Regions from separate parts of the Erwinia sorbitola genome, predicted to be linked through region 3. Evidence: predicted binding sites of a transcription regulator. Region 3 holds the regulator's gene; each other region holds the start of a gene.

Region 1 (6,623 bases), 1.3 Mb from region 3:
TGCCGCTGAGACGTTTTCCAATGACGGCTGGCTGGAGTCAACCCAGCCTTGTGCTACGGCAACGCCGGGGGCAGCGGCCAGCGCACGGATACGGGTCTGCCGATACTGGCCAAACAGAGTATTAAGCTGTGACTGCGAGAGGATGGCCGCCAGCTGCGTGGCCAGCGTAACCAGAAAAGACTCTTCACTTTCATCAAACTGGCGATGTTCACGCTGCTGAACCACCAGCACACCAAGCAGCTGACGGCGGCTGATAATGGGCACGCCAAGAAAGGAACGGAAGCGCTCTTCTTTAACGGAAGGAATATATTTAAAGCTGGGATGCTTTTGCGCATCTGCCAGGTTAATCGGCTCCGCCAGCCTGCCAACTAAGCCAACGATGCCTTCATCAAATGCCAGGGCAACGGTGCGCCCACGAGGCTTTTTTAGCCCACGGGTAGCCATCAGGTAATAGCAGCGACGATCGTGATCCGCGAGGTAGACCGAACAGACTTCGGTTTGCATCGCCAGACAGATTTCGTTAACCAAAATATCCAGCGCCTCGGTAAGCCGGGGCGCTGCCGCCACTTTCTCAACTATTTCGCGTAGCTGTGTGAGCATAATCTACGTGGCTTAACCTCTCTTCCGTCGAAAACCTGGCGTATTTCGCTGTACGGTATTCTCTTGCAGGGGCATAACCACACCGGCAAACTCTTTCATTACACGGCGGTAAACGTCGCGTTTAAAAGAGACTACCTGGCGTACCGGATACCAGAAGCTCACCCAACGCCAGCCATCAAACTCCGGCGTACTGCTGGTTTGCATATTGATATCCGCGTCATTGCACATCAACTGCAGAAGATACCACTTCTGTTTTTGGCCGATACAAACCGGCTTTGTGTCCCAACGCACCAAACGTTTTGGCAACTTATATCGTAACCAGTTACGGGTGGATGCAAGGATGCGAACATCCTTACGGTTCAAACCGACTTCCTCGAAAAGTTCGCGGTACATCGCCTGCTCCGCAGTCTCACCGGGATTGATTCCTCCCTGTGGAAACTGCCAGGAGTGCTGACCAAAACGCCTGGCCCACAACACCTGTCCCTGCTTGTTACAAATTACGATACCAACATTCGGGCGGTAGCCATCATCATCGATCACCGGACTACCTCAAACTAAAACTGGATGTTCTGATTGTTTCATACTCCTTACAGACGGTAAACCACTGCTTTTAGAGGACGTGTCTGCGTCTGACTGGGATAACTTGTGCTTTTTGGCAAAGTTATAAACAGAAAGCACGGTAAAAACGCGATCTTATTCACGTTTTCTGTGGATAGCTTTGTGCAGAACTCTGTTAACACATGGGGAAAACTTTCTGACTGCCAGAAATCGGCACTTTTCAAACTCAGAATAACCCCATATTAATCATCATCTTTAGCCTTTAACCACAGGCTTTTAACCGTCTGTCATGCGGCTGTCATCATCAGCTGATCGTCAACTGGTGAAAGATCGAACGCCTGAGACGTTATCCACAGAATATGTCGATTAGTTAGTCATAAAAAACCTGAAACGGGGGAAAAGTGCCTACGTCAAGGCTGTAAATGGAAACAGTATTATCATAAAAAGTGAGTTATCCCATTTTTCTGTGGATAACTACCCGTGTGATCCTGTTCATTGTCGGTGACAACCCGGGTAAAACTGTCGGGGAAAAGCTTTTTTGCCCGATGCACGGGATTAAAAAAGCATGATTTATCATGCTATTATTAGTGTTTTCCCCAGACCTGTCAGCAATATTATCTGTGTGGGTAAAAGGCGGCTACTTTTTGAACAAATCACGGGCGTTATTATGATTGGAGAACTTTACGTCGTTCCCCCTCCACAAAATGAAGAGGAACTGATGGCGCGCGCTACTGCTCTGGCAGGCTATACGCTGGGTGAACTGGCGCTGCGCATCAACCTGCCAATCCCGCGCGATCTGAAGCGTGATAAGGGCTGGGTTGGGCTGCTGCTGGAGCGTTATCTCGGTGCCAGCGCTGGCAGTAAGCCAGAGCAGGATTTTGCCGGGATCGGCGTTGAGCTGAAAACTATTCCGGTTGACGCCAGCGGCCGCCCGCTGGAAACCACCTTTGTCTGCGTGGCACCGCTCACGGGTAACAGCGGGGTGACCTGGCACAATAGCCACGTCCGCCATAAGCTAACGCGGGTGCTGTGGGTGCCGGTGGAAGGTGACCGTGCGATCCCGCTGGAACAGCGCCATGTGGGTTCTCCGCTACTCTGGAGTCCAAACGCCGAAGAGGAGCTACAGCTCCAGCGTGACTGGGAAGAGTTGATGGATATGATCGTACTGGGTCAGGTGGAACAGATCACTGCGCGTCATGGGGAAGTGCTGCAAATTCGGCCCAAAGCGGCAAACAGCAAAGCCCTGACGGAAGGAATTGGCCGTGACGGTCAGCCGATTATGACGCTGCCACGTGGTTTTTACCTGAAAAAAACCTTTACCGCACCGCTGCTGGCCCGGCATTTCCTGCTATAAAAAAGCGCTGTAAAGATTTTTCCCTCGGTCGTCAACCTTGAGTATAATCGCCGTTTAATTTTCGTTTAACTTTCATTGAATTTAGGGTGCAACATTACAATGTTTGACTGGATTGCCGATCCCAATGCCTGGTTAGCTCTCGGAACGCTGACAATCCTTGAGATTGTTCTCGGTATCGATAATATTATTTTCCTCTCACTGGTGGTGGCGAAGCTGCCTAAGCACCAGCAAAATACCGCCCGCCGTATTGGCCTGGCCGGTGCAATGCTGATGCGCCTGGGCCTGCTGGCTTCAATTGCCTGGGTTATCCGCCTGACCGATCCGCTGTTTACTCTGATGGATCATGCTTTTTCAGCTCGCGATCTGATTCTGCTGTTTGGTGGATTATTCCTGCTGTGGAAGTCGAGCATGGAAATTCATGAAACCATTGAAGGCGGCGGCGGCGAGCATAATACCAACGTGCATTCGTTTGTTGGCGCCATTGTGCAGATCATGATGCTGGATATTATCTTCAGTCTTGATTCTGTTATTACTGCGGTAGGGCTGTCAGACCATCTGGTTATTATGATGGCGGCGGTGGTCATTGCGGTGCTGGTGATGATGTTTGCTGCACGTGCTATCGGTGATTTTGTTGATCGTCACCCGTCGGTGAAAATGCTGGCGCTGGCATTCCTCATCCTCGTTGGCTTCACCCTGATGCTGGAAAGCTTCAATATCCATATTCCTAAAGGCTACATCTATTTCGCCATGTTCTTCTCAATGGCGGTGGAATGCCTCAATCTGGCACGTAATAAAAAACGTCCGTTGTAATATCCCCCCCTGCCCGGTCTGTCTGGCCGGGCAGGATAATAGTACTGATGCCATGTCAATGCTGCATTGTGCTCACATCCCATTTTCAGACTCATGCGATTATCGCGACAGGGAAAATAGTTTATTACTACACTTATCTACATTTATAAGTGTTGAATGGTCGAGTAAGGGAGATGAATATGAAGTGGCTTTTTAGTGCAGCGGTGCTGGGCCTGGTAGTATTAGCCAGCGGTTGCAGCAGTAATTATGTGATGGCAACCAAAGACGGCAAGATGATTATGACCGATGGCAAACCAAAGATTGATAAAGAGACGGGGCTGGTGAAATACACCGATGATTCCGGTCACGAGCTGCAAATTAACGGCGATGAAGTCTCTTCCATCGTAGAACGTTAAACACATTATGCCACCTGCGCCCCGGCGGCTTCAGGTGGCTTCCCGAAATCCACTCTTCCCCCACTCCCTTAGCACGGTTATAGTCAATAGCGGGGTATCTGGCATTTAGCGCCAGCCCCAGGCAAACAGCCCTGTTGCGGACGCCTGATGTCCCTGACCTTTGACGATTGAAAAAGGAAGCCGGCAATGCATTATCACCGTATCCCTCACAGCACCCTGGAAGTCAGTTCCCTGGGGTTGGGCACCATGACGTTTGGTGAGCAAAACAGCGAAGCCGACGCCCATGCACAACTGGATTTAGCCCTCAGCCGCGGCATCAACCTGATTGATACTGCCGAAATGTACCCGGTGCCACCGCGCCCGGAAACTCAGGGCCTTACCGAACAATATATCGGTAGCTGGCTGGCATCCCGTGGCAACCGCGACAAAGTTATTCTGGCCTCAAAAGTGGCAGGGCCAGTGCGCGGCGCAGATGCCTCGATCCGTCCGAATCAGGCGCTGGATCGTAAAAATATTCGAAGTGCGCTGGATGCCAGCCTGAAGCGGCTGAACACTGATTATCTCGATCTGTATCAGCTGCACTGGCCACAGCGCCAGACCAACTATTTTGGCAAGCTGAACTATGAGTACACCGAGAACGCCGCCACGGTGACGCTGCTGGAGACGCTGGAAGCGCTGACCGAGCAGGTGCGCGCCGGTAAAATTCGTTATATCGGTGTGTCGAACGAGACGCCGTGGGGCGTGATGCGCTATCTGCAACTGGCCGAGAAGCATGAGCTACCGCGTATCGTCAGTATTCAAAACCCCTACAGCCTGTTGAACCGCAGTTTTGAACTGGGCCTGGCCGAGATCAGCCAGCACGAAGGGGTTGAACTGCTGGCCTATTCCAGCCTGGCATTTGGCACCCTGAGTGGTAAATATCTGAACGGTGCGAAACCAGCCGGAGCGCGTAATACCCTGTTCAGCCGCTTTACCCGCTACAGCAGCGAACAGTCAAATCAGGCAGTGGCCGAGTATGTCGCGCTGGCAAAAAAACATGGATTAGATCCGTCACAGATGGCGCTGGCTTTCGTGCGTCAGCAGCCGTTTGTTGCCAGCACCCTGCTGGGTGCCACCACGCTGGAACAGCTGAAAATTAATATCGACAGCTATGACGTCACGCTGAATGAAGATGTGATTGAAGGACTGGAAGCGATTCACCGCCGCTACACCTACCCGGCTCCGTAATCACCAGAGACAGGGCGAACGATATCGCCCTGTCTGTTTTGGCTAAAACCCGTCAGAGCTGAGTAGTGACTTTACGCTTCTGCGCCAGCTGCCAGCCCCACAGCACGGCAATCGCCAGCGCAAACAGCGCACCGAAACCCACGCCAGTAGCAACCGGCGGCGCACCAAACTTAATCGCCAGCGTATAAAGACCGAGCATCAGCAGCATCGCGGTGTTCTCACCCAGATTCTGCACTGCCACCGCGTTCCCTGTTCCCACCGACTCTTTACCACGCATCTGCAACAGCGCATTCAGCGGCACGACGAAAAAGCCGCCGAGCATGCCGATAATCACCAGCAGCACGTAGGCATTGAGCGCCTGTTGCTGTAGTGAGAAGAACAGCACCGCAACGCCAATCAGCACCCCCGCAGGCATACAGCGGCCTACGGTTTTTAGCGTTACCAGCTTCGCAGCTGCAATGGCTCCGAAAACAATGCCAATCGCCACCATCGCATTAAGCAGCGTCGGGGTTTTGTTGTCGCTGATGCCCAGCGCCACCGGCACCCACAGCACCAGCAGGAAACGCAGCGTTACCCCTGCGCCCCAGAACATACTGGTACCCACCAGCGAGAAACGCGTTTCGCCGTCTCGCCAAAGGATACCGCAGGCGCGGAAGAAGCTGGCGGACATGCGCGCCGGATGCCATGACTGGCCGCCGCGTGCCACCGCAAGTTTAGGGATCAGCACATTTGCGGCTACCGCCAGCGCATAGGCCAGCACGCAGGCCGCCAGCGCCGCCGTCAGGTTCCAGTCAGCGAGGAATCCGCCCGCCACCGATCCCAGCAGGATGGCGGCAATGGTGGAGGACTCCATCAGGCCGTTAGCTTTAACCAGCGTTTCACCGCCGGTCAGCTCACCAAGAATGCCGTATTTGGCCGGAGAATAAGCCGCAGCGCCAATGCCCACCAGGCTGTAACCGAGGAACGGATCAAATCCGAAGCAGATGACCAGCGCTCCCAGCAGCTTAAGGGCGTTAGCGAACATCATCACCCGCCCTTTAGAAAAGCTGTCGGCCAGCTGCCCGACAAACGGTGCCAGCAGGATGTAGGTAGCAACAAACATCATTTGCAGCACCGGCTGGCTCCACTCCGGATAAACCAGTGATTTCATCACCGCCAGCGTGGCAAATAGCAGCGCGTTGTCGCCGAAGGCTGAGAAAAACTGGGCAACGATTACCGCCATCATGCCCTTCGACAGCAGCGGTTTATCGCTATTGCTCATCTGAGAGGTGTTCATGCCTGCTCCTCTGGCTTTTCAGCCATTTCACGCAGAGTAACAAAGTCCGGCTTACCGCTGCCCAGTAGCGGCAGTTGGATCAATACGCGAATATCACGGGGAATAGCCAGCTCCGGGCTGCCCAGTTCACGCGCTGCACGGGTGAGCTGTTCACGGGTAAGCTGTGTATCGGTGGTAAACAGCACCAGCGCCTCCCCACGATTGCCGTCCGGTTTGATGGTGGCGGCATGCTGTTTCTCGCCGGAGGCTTTCTGGGCGATCAGTTCAACCGTTTCCAGTGAAACCATCTCTCCGGCTATTTTTGCAAAGCGCTTCACACGCCCCTGAATCTGGCAGAAGCCACCTTCATCGAAGCTGACGATATCGCCGGTGTCATACCAGCCCGCATCCATGTGTCCTTCGC
Region 2 (5,615 bases), 2.3 Mb from region 3:
CACGGCGCTCCGCTACCGGCCCGCGCTGCGAGCAGGCGGTTGATACCGTAACAATGGAAATCAGCAACACAGCGCTGTAGTTCATCTTCTTCTCCGTTTCATCACCAGGATAGATCTTGTATCACTGTGGCCGGGCATTGTCCTGCCTTATGCGGCGATTCTGTAAGTTGATATTTATTCTTTAGCGGTAGCCATTTTACTCCAGATAATAGACTATCTGGTGGCGGTTTTTTTTGGCTATTCTGTGCGGATCCCCTCTGATAATTAGCTTAAATATAACTTGTTTAGAGTTGATTAACGCTAACTTCTATAAAGATTAAACGACATGCATAAAAAAGTAATACAAGGTAATTTTAGTCAAAAACCGGCGGTCATGTGAATGAGGGGGGCTGATAAACTCAGGCCACCTCGTCAAGCCAAAATAAGGACTTTGTATGACTCCGTATGAAGAACAACTGCTAGCAGATGAAGCTAAATATTGTTCACATGGTGATACCGTGCATTATGTCAGTACGCCAAAAATTTTTGATAGCTGTAGGGGTAGTTACCTTTTCGATGCGGAAGGAACGCCTTATCTGGATCTTCAGATGTGGTATTCCGCAGTTAATTTTGGCTATGCCAACCCGCGGCTGGATAATGTTCTCAAACGCCAGATTGATGTGCTGCCGCAGATTGCCAGCCAGTATCTGCACCCAACCAAAATTGAATTAAGTAAAGCTATTGCTCAGGATATGGAACGTAAGTTTGGTCTGCCGGGGCGTGTTCACTATAACGTAGGCGGCTCACAGTCTATTGATGACTCCCTGAAGTTGGTGCGTAACTACTGTAACGGTAAAAGCCTGATGTTTGCCTTCGAAGGTGGCTACCATGGGCGCAGCCTGGGAGCATCTTCGATTACCTCCAGCTACCGTTACCGGCGTCGTTTTGGTCATTTTGGCGAACGTGCTCAGTTTATTCCGTTCCCTTATCCGTTCCGGCGTCAAAAAGGGATGACAGCGGAAGAGTATGCAGAAAAACTTATTGCCGACTTTGCACGCCTGTTTGCCAACGAGTATCACGGAGTATGGGATCCTAAAGCCGGGCAGTCCGAATATGCTGCATTCTATATTGAACCCGTTCAGGGAACCGGCGGCTATGTTATTCCGCCGCGTAACTACTATAAAGGCCTGAAAAAAGTACTCGACGAGCACGGCATTCTGCTGGTGGTTGATGAGATCCAGATGGGTTTCTATCGTACCGGCAAGCTCTGGTCGGTTGAGCACTTTGGTATCACACCGGACGTGCTGGTATTTGGTAAGGCATTAACCAACGGCCTGAATCCGCTGGCTGGTATCTGGGCGCGTGAAGAGATGATTAATCCAGTGACCTTCCCGGTAGGATCAACTCATTCAACCTTTGCCTCTAACCCATTGGGAACCTCAGTCGGGCTGGAAGTGATGCATATGCTGGCGGAAAAAGATTATGAGAAACAGGTTATGGAAAGCGGAGCCTGTTTCCTGGAAGGGCTGAAGTCGTTGCAGCTGCGCCACCCGGAAATTGGCGATGTGGATGGCCTGGGCCTGGCGCTGCGCGCCGAACTCTGTACTGCCGATGGCTTTACACCCAATAAGCCGCTGCTGGATAAAATGGTGGATATTGGATTATCCGGTACTCTGGACTATCACGGGCAGAAAACCGGGCTGGTGCTGGATGTGGGCGGATACTACAAAAATGTGATTACGTTTGCGCCGTCACTGGAAATCAGCCGTGCCGAAATCCATCAGGCGATTGAGCTGCTGGATCAGCTGATCGTACGCGCTAAAAAAGAGATGTGATTACCATACTCTGTGTTGTTCAGTCAGCTAACGCCCCGTATTTACGGGGCGTTTTTTTGGCGCTGTTTTAGTGTGACAGGTGAGTTCCCGCATCTTTTGCCAGGCACAGAATACCCAGCAGGATCAGTATGCCGCCGATAATTTTTACCAGAGTAAGCTCATCGTTAAACAGCCAAATGGATACCAGCGTCACGGAGACAACATCAAGATGCGAAGCGGCAAAAGCGGGGCCAACCGGTGCGTGCCTGAGCAGTGTCATCCAGGTATAAAAAGCGCCCATATAACCGGCAAAGGCAATATATACCCAGGGATGGGTAAAGATCCGCCCCAGCCATGCGGCATCCAGCGTTAGTGGGGAGGCGTGGATCGCCGTGTATTTAAAACTGACCTGTGCCAGCGTATCAAATAGCATCAGGGCAATAAATCCCAGCAGATAAAAGCGTTTCATCATTCCATTCCTACAGCCACCACACCCAGCGCGATCAGCAGGATGCCAATGATGCGCCATTTGCTTAAGCGCTCCTTAAACCACAGCCTCCCGGCAATCATAATCACGACGACACTGATGGCACCCAGCATCACTCCGACGGAAAGCGGCACCAGCGACAGAAAGGCCAGCCAGAGGACAAATTGCAGCACATAGCAGCCCACTCCCAGCCAGATCCAGCCATGACAGAGCATATAGCGCCACCAGGTGAGACTACTGGATTGCCCGCTGTGGCGCGTGGCGGCCTTAAAAGAGAGCTGGCCGCAGGTATCGACCAGGACGTTTAACAGCCATAAAATCAGGGTGAGTTGACTCATACCATCAATAAGTTTGCTACGCCGATCCTGTGGGTTGCAGGCGGCAGGAGATCATGGTTGTTAATCATGAGTCCTCCACGGCATCAGCGGATTAAAAGAAAAGGGGGGACACTTCCCGTCAGGTGAGTTCAGCAGCTGTTCCAGGGCAGGCACGGCATCGCTAAAGTCATTAAATGCCGTGTGTGCAATACCTTTACGGCGGCACTCACCGATTAAACTGCCCTTTGCCAGAACATGGTCGGCTTGTGCAGCAACGCAAAAATCGGAATGTCCGTCGCCCACCATCAGTACGCGGCCTTTAACCCTTTGAGCAATGGCACATTTACATACCCCGTTAGCGCAGCGGCAGTGGGGCGCACGCCAGGGAAATTGCAGCCCCCAGCTCCGTTCACCCTGCTGCTCGAGGTGGTTAGCGATGACCGTTAAATGCCCCAGACCATGGCGATCGAGGATGCGCTGAATAGCGTAATCCAGCCCGTCGCTGACAATCTTCAGGGGGACATTCAGACGCCGGGCGAGGGCGACAAACTGTTTAAATGCAGGATCAATACTGATGCCGCTGAGACAATTATCCAGCGCTTCACGCGTCATATCGAGTAGCGCAATTTGCCCGGACATACACTCTCCGGAGCCTATCTCTCCCGCCAGCCACTGCTGTTCCAGCCTTTCCCAGCCGGGAAGAGCAAAGCGTGCGAGCAGGGTATCCGTAGTGTCTTCAGCGCTAATCGTTCCATCAAAATCACATAAGATCATCCAGGGAAAAGCATCATTAAATTCGAGGGGAGGCCTGGTTATCATGCATATACCTGTTTGTATGGGTTGCTATGCAGGTTAATAACATTTTTTCTGCTTTAAGAGTTGTTCATTGATGGGGTACACCCGGCGGTAGCATTTATCGTTAGAAAACGTGAGTTTACGTGCAGGCTTCATGATTTTTACAGCATAGCGTAACCCTGGCCGTCTTACCGCTAAGTGCTAAATATAGAGTGACTTCAAACTCTTCCCGGAATCATCTGACAAGATGCTTGATTGATTACCGCGAATGGTAATACTGTATATAAATACAGTGTCATTGAGATTTATATTATGCAGTTCATTCACCCGGCCAACAGTTATCACACCATGCAGCTGCCGCTGTTCCTTGAGCGCGTACCCTGCGGCTTTCCCAGCCCGGCTCAGGACTATGTTGAAGATCGGCTTGACCTCAATAAGTTTGCGATTAAACATCCCAGCGCCACCTACTTTATCAAGGTCAGCGGTGACTCAATGCGCGGCGCAGGAATAGGCGATGGGGATCTGCTGATTGTGGATCGTTCTCTGAGCGCCGTGCATGGCGATATTGTGGTCGCCGCCGTAGCCGGCGAGTTCACGGTAAAAGAGCTGCGCACCCGGCCCTCTCTGCAACTGGTTCCCCATAACAGCCAGTATTCTGCGATCTCCTTTCTGAGTGAGGAAGAGCTGGAGATCTTCGGCGTGGTGACCTTTACCCTTAAAGCGCATAAATAACGATGTTTGCGCTGGTAGATGTCAACAGCTTCTACACGTCCTGTGAAACGGTTTTTCGCCCGGATCTGGCGGGAAAACCCGTGGTGGTGGTATCGAACAACGATGGCTGTGTGATTTCCCGATCCGCTGAAGCCAAAGCGCTGGGGATAAAAATGGGCGCACCCTATTTCAAGCTGAAACAGGAGCTGTACCGTCAGCATGTGCATGTTTTCAGCTCTAACTATGCGCTTTATGCTGACCTCAGCCACCGGGTAATGACGTTACTGACGGAGATGGCGCCAGGCGTAGAAATTTACTCCATTGATGAAGCCTTTATTAACGTTACCGGGGTAGAGAACTGTATGGCGCTGGATGCTTTTGGTCACCAGATGCGCCATCGCATTCTGAGAGATACGGGCCTGACGGTGGGCGTGGGGATTGGCCCAACGAAGACGCTGGCAAAACTCGCCAACTATGCCGCTAAAAAATGGCATAAAACCGGCGGCGTGGTGGATCTGTCGAATATCGATCGCCAGCGCAGATTGCTGGCACTGGTACCGGTAGAAGAGGTGTGGGGAGTGGGGCGCAGAATTGCTAAAAAACTCAATCTGATGGGTATTGAGAATGCGTTACAGCTGGCGGAGTCCTCTCTCTGGGTTCTTCGCAAACATTTTAATGTGGTACTGGAGAGAACCGCCCGCGAGCTGCGCGGCGAATCCTGTCTTGGCATGGAAGAGTTTGCGCCCACTAAGCAGCAGATTATCTGTAGCCGCTCGTTTGGACATCGGATTACGGCTTATGAAGAGATGCATCAGGCCATCTGCGCCTATGCCGAGCGTGCTGCGGAAAAACTGCGTCAGGAAAAACAATTTTGCCGCTTTATCAGCGTTTTTCTGCGCACCAGCCCCCATGCGGAAGGGGAAATCTTCTATGGTAATCAGGCTTCGGGTACGCTGCTGACTCCCTCTAATGATACGCGGGACATTATCCGCGTGGCATCGGAGTCGCTCGACCGTATCTGGGTTGAGGGGCATCGTTATATGAAAGCCGGAGTGATGCTGGGGGACTTCTTCAGCCGCGGCGTGGCCCAGCTAAACCTGTTTGATGAACATCAGCCGAAGGCCAACAGTGAGGCGCTGATGGGCGTGCTTGATGCTCTGAACCAGTCTGGCAAGGGTAAAGTCTGGTTTGCCGGGCAGGGAATAGATAAAAGCTGGGCGATGAAGCGGGAGATGCTGTCGCCCGCTTACACTACGCGCTATGCAGATTTTCCGGTGGCGAAATAAAACCAGGCTAATGCTCGCTTTTGAGATGCATCCTTTCTCCGAGCAGATGCCATAACGCCAGCAAAATGCCCGGCAGGCAGACGCCGATAATCACTAAAAACCCCATCAATGGCCCACCAATCAGCAGCAGAGAAAAGAGTAAAGCGGCGTTCATAGGGATCCTTCGTTATCTGGTTTTTCCTGGTAATTAATGCTGTTCCGTCCACGAAAGGCATGTTTTGATCGC
Region 3 (6,623 bases):
AAGGGTCGGCTATTTAATTTAGCCGACCCTTTTTATCTACAACGCGACAGACCTGCGTTAGGGCCCATCAGGGAGTGCCATCACTCTTGCTCGACAGCACTCTCAATCGTCATTCTCACTTCCTGAGTAATCAGATCTGCCAGCAGCTGATAAACCTGCTGTGTATGTTCAACCTGCGCATCACCAGAATCACTGATAAAGCCTTCATCACGCAGTGTCAGCACCAGCGAGGTAAATACGGCTTTATCGAAGAACTCGGGTGCATTAATACCGTGCAGCACCGACAGGCGCTGTGCCATCGTACGGCTCTCTTTTTCCAGCGTTCCACGGTTAATGGTTGGTTTAGCGCTGAGGATAGAGAAGGTGATGGAGTAGCGTTGCAGCGTTTCGCGTACGCCAGCAGCCAGCAGTTGCAGAGTGCGGAAACGAGCAGCACTCAGACGCAGCGTATTATCATCGGCAATCAGCAGCCCCTGACGTGCCATTTCCGCCACCAGTGAGTCCAGCACCAGCCCAAGCTCATCCGTGCTCCAGCGCAGGAACAGCTCGCTCTTCAGCATCGGATAGATCACCGTAACCTGACGCAGCAGTTCAGCGCGGGTCAGCTCACGGTGTTGCATCACAATGGCGGCAATCAGCGACGGCATCACCAGCATATGGTGGATGTTGTTACGGTAGTAAGTCATCAGCACCGCCTGCTCGCGCGGCAGTACCACGATCTCGCCGATATTATCCTGCTCCAGCTCGAACTTATTCATACTGAGCGCATGTTCCAGCAGTGCTTCCGGAGTCATATCCGGCACGGTGGAATCAGGCGAGTACGGCACGTTACGCAGCAGCTGTACGTAGCAGTCGAGCTGCTCGGTCAGCTGTTCACGGGTCATAGAGCGCTGACGAGAAGCCAGCAGCGCAGTGACACACAGGTTCATGGCATTTGCCGCCCCTGCGTTGTTAATGCGAACCATCACTTTCTGCGCAATATCGTTCACCGCCGGGGTTAACCATGCGGGACGCTGTGCTTCAATCGGATCGATAGCCTCACGCCACTCAGGCACCTGCTGATTCAGATAAGCGACCAGCGGCAGCGGTTCACCAAAGTTCACATAGCCCTGGCCGAGGTTTCGCAGCTTACGTAGCCCGCGCACCATCGACATAAAGCCCTCTTTCTCTTTGGTCGCACCACGCAGCTCTTTGGCGTAAGTGCCCACTTCCATCACGTGCTCGTAACCAATATAGATAGGTACCAGAGTGATAGGGCGGTTACCGCCGCGCAGCATGGCCTGAATGGTCATCGACAGCGTACCGGTTTTTGGATCCAGCAGGCGACCGGTACGTGAACGTCCTCCTTCCACAAAGTACTCAACGGAATAACCACGAGTGAACAGTTCACCCAGGTATTCACGGAACACAGTGGAGTAGAGCTTATTGCCCTTGAAGGTACGACGAATAAAGAAGGCGCCCAGGCGACGGAAGATCGGGCCGGCTGGCCAGAAATTCAGGTTGATACCGGCAGCAATATGCGGCGGTACAAGGCCCTGGTGATAGAGGACATAGGAGAGCAACAGGTAGTCCATATGGCTGCGATGGCAGGGAACATAGACAATCTCATGACCGTCCTGTGCCAGCTGGCGCACGCGCTCACCGCCGTTGACGTTAATCCCCTGGTACAGCTTGCTCCACGTCCAGCCCATGATGCGGTCAGTCAGACGAATCGCTTCGTAGGAGAAGTCGGCGGCAATCTCTTCCATCAGCTCAACGGCATTCTGCTGTGCTTTTTCATGGGAGATTTTTTTACTGCGCGCTTCGTCCTCCACGGCTTTAGCAATCGCCTTGGACTTTAACAGCTTATTAAACAGATCCTGGCGAACCGGCAGACGCGGGCCAACAGCGGCAAGACGCTGGCGGGCAAAGTGCATACGTGCCACGCGTGCCAGCTTTTGAGCAATGATCTTGTCCGTACCGTGCTCGGTGGCCATATGGCGCAGCGACACCATTGGCGAGAAGCGAACAAAGCTATCGCGGCCCAGCCAGATGACGGCAAAGAACTTCTGGATGCCGTTTAGCATGCGCAGATGCGGTTGATTGTCACCCTGTACCTCACGGCCAGGTGCGCGACCAAACATCACTGATACCGGCACCATCTGCACATCCAGGTCAGGATGATTGCGGTGCAGGTCGAGATACTCATGGAACAGCTTGACCGATTCGAGATTCGGAACAAAATACGGGAACACGCGCGGGCCATCATGAATAAACACATGGCGTGGCAACACCGTACCGTCGATCTCCAGTGGTTCCAGCGGATCGGGCAGTTCTTGTTTGCGACACTGCTCACGCAGAGCAAGGAGATCGGCCTTTGAATCATAAGGCAGCACATACATAATAGGGCGCGAAGTATCGAGCCCGAGTTCGGCAACCGGTTCAGCCGGGATTGCTTTACTCTTTACCAGTAATTTAACTGGAAGATTCAATAAGTTATAATATAGATTACGCCAACCTGACATAGACAACATGAAGCCTCTTGTTAGCAAAGCGCCGCAAGCATACCAGAAAGCGCTAACAGAATCTGTGGTGTTAAAAAACCTGTAGTTCCACTCATTGACGTTAAACTTCTCAAAGGGTTCCCTGATTATGGCAAATAATGTCACCGGACTGACACGAATCATAAAAGCGGCCGGATATTCTTGGAAAGGCATCCTTGCTGCCTGGCAGCATGAAGCGGCATTTCGCCAGGAAGCCATCGCGGCAATAGTGGCGGTTATCGTCGCCTGCTGGCTGGATGTTGATGCCATCACCCGGGTGCTATTGATTGGCTCAGTGGTAATGGTGATTGTCGTCGAAATTATCAACAGCGCCATTGAAGCGGTGGTTGACCGCATTGGCAGCGAACTTCATCCGCTTTCAGGTCGAGCGAAAGATATGGGCTCTGCTGCCGTGCTGTTAACTATATTGCTGGCAATCTTCGTCTGGATCATGCTCTTAGTGCCATATTTGCGATGAGTTTTCTAAAATTCACTACAAACAGCCTTTCGCCCAAGTTTAGGTTTTAAATGTCTAAATACCTGTATATACTCACAGTCGACTGTATAAACAACCAGGGGGCGGGATGAAAGCACTTACGGCAAGGCAGCAGCAGGTCTATGATCTGATTCGCGACCACATTAATCAAACCGGTATGCCACCGACTCGTGCAGAGATCGCCGCGCAGCTCGGTTTCCGTTCCCCGAATGCTGCTGAAGAGCATCTGAAAGCCTTGGCGCGTAAAGGCGTGATTGAGATCGTTTCAGGTGCCTCTCGCGGTATCCGCCTGATGATGGAAGAAGAAGAAGGTCTTCCGCTGATTGGTCGGGTAGCCGCTGGTGAGCCTCTGCTGGCAGAACAACATATCGAAGGCCACTATAAGGTTGATCCTGACCTGTTTAAACCCGGTGCCGATTTCCTGCTGCGTGTCAGCGGTATGTCAATGAAAGACATCGGTATTATGGATGGTGATCTGCTGGCAGTACACAAAACGGAAGATGTGCGTAATGGGCAGGTCGTGGTGGCCCGCATTGACGATGAAGTCACGGTAAAACGCCTGAAAAGGCAGGGAAATACGGTGCAACTTCTGCCGGAAAACCCGGATTTCAAACCTATCGTGGTCGATCTGCGTCAGCAAACCCTGACCATTGAAGGTCTTGCGGTTGGCGTTATTCGCAACGGCAACTGGATTTAATCGTCACTCCTCGCTAAATCCTGCGCGCTGCTTCTGCGGCGCGTATATCATCTCTAATCAGCTCGACTCTGATGGATTCTGATGAAACTGCTTACCCCCGCAGATAAAAGCCTATGGCGGCTGGCGCTGCCAATGATCCTTTCAAATATCACCGTGCCACTCCTTGGCCTGGTGGATACTGCCGTTATCGGTCATCTCGACAGTCCCACGTACCTTGGCGGCGTGGCGATTGGAACAACTGTAACCAGCTTCCTGTTTATGCTGCTGCTGTTTTTACGCATGAGTACAACCGGGCTGACGGCGCAGGCATTCGGTGCCGGGGATAAATCTGCACTGGCACGCGCTCTGATGCAGCCGCTACTGTTGGCCTTGCTGGCCGGAATAGTGTTTATTTTGTTTAAAACCCCGATAACTCACCTCGCACTGGGCCTGACCGGCGGCAGTGACGAAGTGCTGCACCAGGCAGCCCTGTTTATGCAGGTGCGCTGGCTTAGTGCTCCGGCAACGCTGGCTAACCTTGTGCTGCTGGGCTGGTTGCTCGGAGTGCAGTACGCCCGTGCTCCGGTGATACTGCTGGTGGTGGGCAACCTGGTAAATATTCTGCTCGACCTGTGGTTCGTTATCGGTCTGAAGTGGGGTGTGCAGGGCGCGGCGGCGGCCACTGCAATTGCTGAATACATCAGCCTGATCGTTGGCCTGTTGCTGGTGTGGCGGGTCATGGTACTGCGCGGTCTGACGCTGCGGCTGATGCTGGCAGCCTGGCGCGGTGACGTGGGACGACTGCTGCGTTTAAACCGCGATATCATGCTGCGCTCACTACTGCTGCAAATCTGTTTTGCATCGCTGACCATCTTCGGTGCGCGACTGGGCAATGATGTGGTAGCAGTAAACGCTGTACTGCTGATGTTTCTCACCTTTACGGCCTATGCACTGGATGGCTTTGCTTATGCGGTTGAGGCCTGCTCCGGGGAAGCCTACGGGGCGAAAAATAGTAAGCAGTTACTCAACGTGTGGCACGCTGCCTGTCGGCAATCGTTAGTGGTGGCGTTAGGTTTCTCTCTGTTTTATGCCCTGTTTGGCGAGAATATCGTTGCGCTGTTGACCTCTCTGGAACCGCTACGCCAGCTTGCCGATCGGTATTTGTGGTGGCAGGTGTTAATGCCGCTGGCTGGCGTAGGCTGCTATCTCCTCGATGGGATGTTCATCGGTGCCACCCGTGCCAGTGAAATGCGTAACAGTATGGCCATTGCTGCGCTGGGTTTCGGTCTTACGCTGTGCTCCGTTCCCTGGCTGGGTAATCATGGCCTGTGGCTGGCAGTAACGCTGTTCCTGCTGTTACGAGGGGTAACGCTGTGGGTTATCTGGCGTCGGCACTGGCGTAATGATAGCTGGTTTGCTCACTGAAATATTTGCTTACGTAAGCCGATAAGTTATTAAATTGCTGATTTTAAATGACTTTGTATCTGTTTTGGAGCGTCAGGGCAGGGGGTTAGCGGTCATATTGCATTTTCTCTACTACAATTATCTCTGTGTCAGGCGCTTCACCAGATAATTCTCTGGCTAATAAGCCAAATTCTGAGACAAAGAAGCTGTTTTAACCCAAGGTAGAGGAATCACATTATGAATAAAGACGAAGCCGGCGGTAACTGGAAACAGTTTAAAGGTAAAGTGAAAGAACAATGGGGTAAGCTGACCGATGATGACCTGACGGTCGTTGAAGGTAAACGCGATCAGCTGGTAGGTAAAATTCAGGAACGCTACGGCTATCAAAAAGATCAAGCCGAAAAAGAGCTAAGTGACTGGGAAACCCGTCACAACCACCGCTGGTAATACAGCGGCTCCTGCCAGGACATTGCTCCTATACCGGCACAAGGATAGTGCCACTCAGCTCTAACCCTTCCCTTAAATATTTATACTAACGCCCACGTTTTTTGCTTTGCACACTATGATCGTGCTGGCACGCATCCTGATGTGTACAGGCTTCAATTTCCCCGCATTGCTGACAAAATCCATGCGCCTCAATCACGCTATGACTCAGTTTAAAACCTGACTTCAGGGCCAGTGATTTCAGAATATCTTCCACTCCATCGGCTTGTTGCTCCGTCACCGAACCACAGCGGCCACAAATCAGCATTGCTGAGGTGTGAGACGGTTCTTCAAAATGATGGCAGACCACATAGCTGTTAGTGGACTCAACGCGATGGATAAAGCCCTGCTCAAGCAGAAAGTCCAGTGCACGATAGATAGTCGGGGGCTTTGCCTGAGGTTCAGAGGCACGCAGCAAATCCAGCAGATCGTAGGCGCTGATAGCTCCATTCTGCTCGCTCATCAGGCGCAGCACTTCAAAACGCTGCGGCGTCAGGCGCACGCTGCGCTGCTGACAGATAGCTTCTGCCTGTGACAGGATTTTTTCAGCGCTAATAATATTCATTGTTCCCCTCCTCAGGCAATTTCAGGATGTTATTTTATCACATCTGCAACAAAACACCGAACTCACCGTCCTGCGACTCCCGGCCAACAAAATTCTGCCCGACAATCTCGATTATTCACTGGTATTGCTGCTAAGTGCAGAAGGTTAAAAAAATTTCACCATTGTCTTGATGGCACCAGGGCCACTATTTTTTTATTCAGCCGGGCTAATCAGATTTGCAGGGCTTAAGGTTCGTGTCTACCTTTTGCAAAGGGCTATGTGCGTTTGGCACTGAAAAAAACAGATGTGAAACGTTCAACTGTTAGCGTGATAACAGATTAATAAAATGGCAATGACCTGATAAGCCCACTCATCTTCTCTCAGTTCACAGCAATGAAATGGTGCCTTTATGTTCATTATTCAGGCATCCGGTTATGCGCGTTCTTGCGCATTCGCTTTTTTCATTTTTTAAAGGTGGGTTTGGGGTCAATGGCAAAT

Evidence for each region. Region 3 encodes LexA, which represses DNA repair genes until DNA is damaged. Its sites were predicted from a motif close to TNCTGTATGTACATACAGNA; they were not measured.
Region 1: mutH (DNA mismatch repair endonuclease MutH) is a predicted target of LexA. The motif match lies at 1,573-1,592, and genes of this name have one in related genera.
Region 2: umuD (translesion error-prone DNA polymerase V autoproteolytic subunit) is a predicted target of LexA. The motif match lies at 3,668-3,687, and genes of this name have one in related genera.

Annotation. Positions count from the first base shown of each region.
Region 1 is NZ_CP046509.1:889,546-896,168, reverse strand. Features, by position in the region: gene ptsP (phosphoenolpyruvate--protein phosphotransferase) at 1-600, opposite strand, end outside; gene rppH (RNA pyrophosphohydrolase) at 613-1,140, opposite strand; gene mutH (DNA mismatch repair endonuclease MutH) at 1,826-2,512, shown strand; gene GN242_RS04005 (TerC family protein) at 2,612-3,322, shown strand; gene GN242_RS04000 (YgdI/YgdR family lipoprotein) at 3,502-3,717, shown strand; gene GN242_RS03995 (NADP(H)-dependent aldo-keto reductase) at 3,904-4,944, shown strand; gene lplT (lysophospholipid transporter LplT) at 4,997-6,220, opposite strand; gene aas (bifunctional acyl-ACP--phospholipid O-acyltransferase/long-chain-fatty-acid--ACP ligase) at 6,217-6,623, opposite strand, start outside.
Region 2 is NZ_CP046509.1:1,879,084-1,884,698, forward strand. Features, by position in the region: gene GN242_RS08405 (hypothetical protein) at 1-85, opposite strand, end outside; gene GN242_RS08410 (aspartate aminotransferase family protein) at 435-1,814, shown strand; gene GN242_RS08415 (EamA family transporter) at 1,882-2,265, opposite strand; gene GN242_RS08420 (EamA family transporter) at 2,262-2,618, opposite strand; gene GN242_RS08425 (MtnX-like HAD-IB family phosphatase) at 2,679-3,416, opposite strand; gene umuD (translesion error-prone DNA polymerase V autoproteolytic subunit) at 3,705-4,124, shown strand; gene umuC (translesion error-prone DNA polymerase V subunit UmuC) at 4,127-5,389, shown strand; gene GN242_RS08440 (hypothetical protein) at 5,397-5,543, opposite strand.
Region 3 is NZ_CP046509.1:4,306,466-4,313,088, reverse strand. Features, by position in the region: gene plsB (glycerol-3-phosphate 1-O-acyltransferase PlsB) at 81-2,504, opposite strand; gene GN242_RS19550 (diacylglycerol kinase) at 2,632-3,000, shown strand; gene lexA (transcriptional repressor LexA) at 3,107-3,715, shown strand; gene dinF (MATE family efflux transporter DinF) at 3,797-5,119, shown strand; gene GN242_RS19535 (CsbD family protein) at 5,336-5,545, shown strand; gene zur (zinc uptake transcriptional repressor Zur) at 5,631-6,140, opposite strand; gene GN242_RS19525 (conjugal transfer protein TraF) at 6,615-6,623, shown strand, end outside.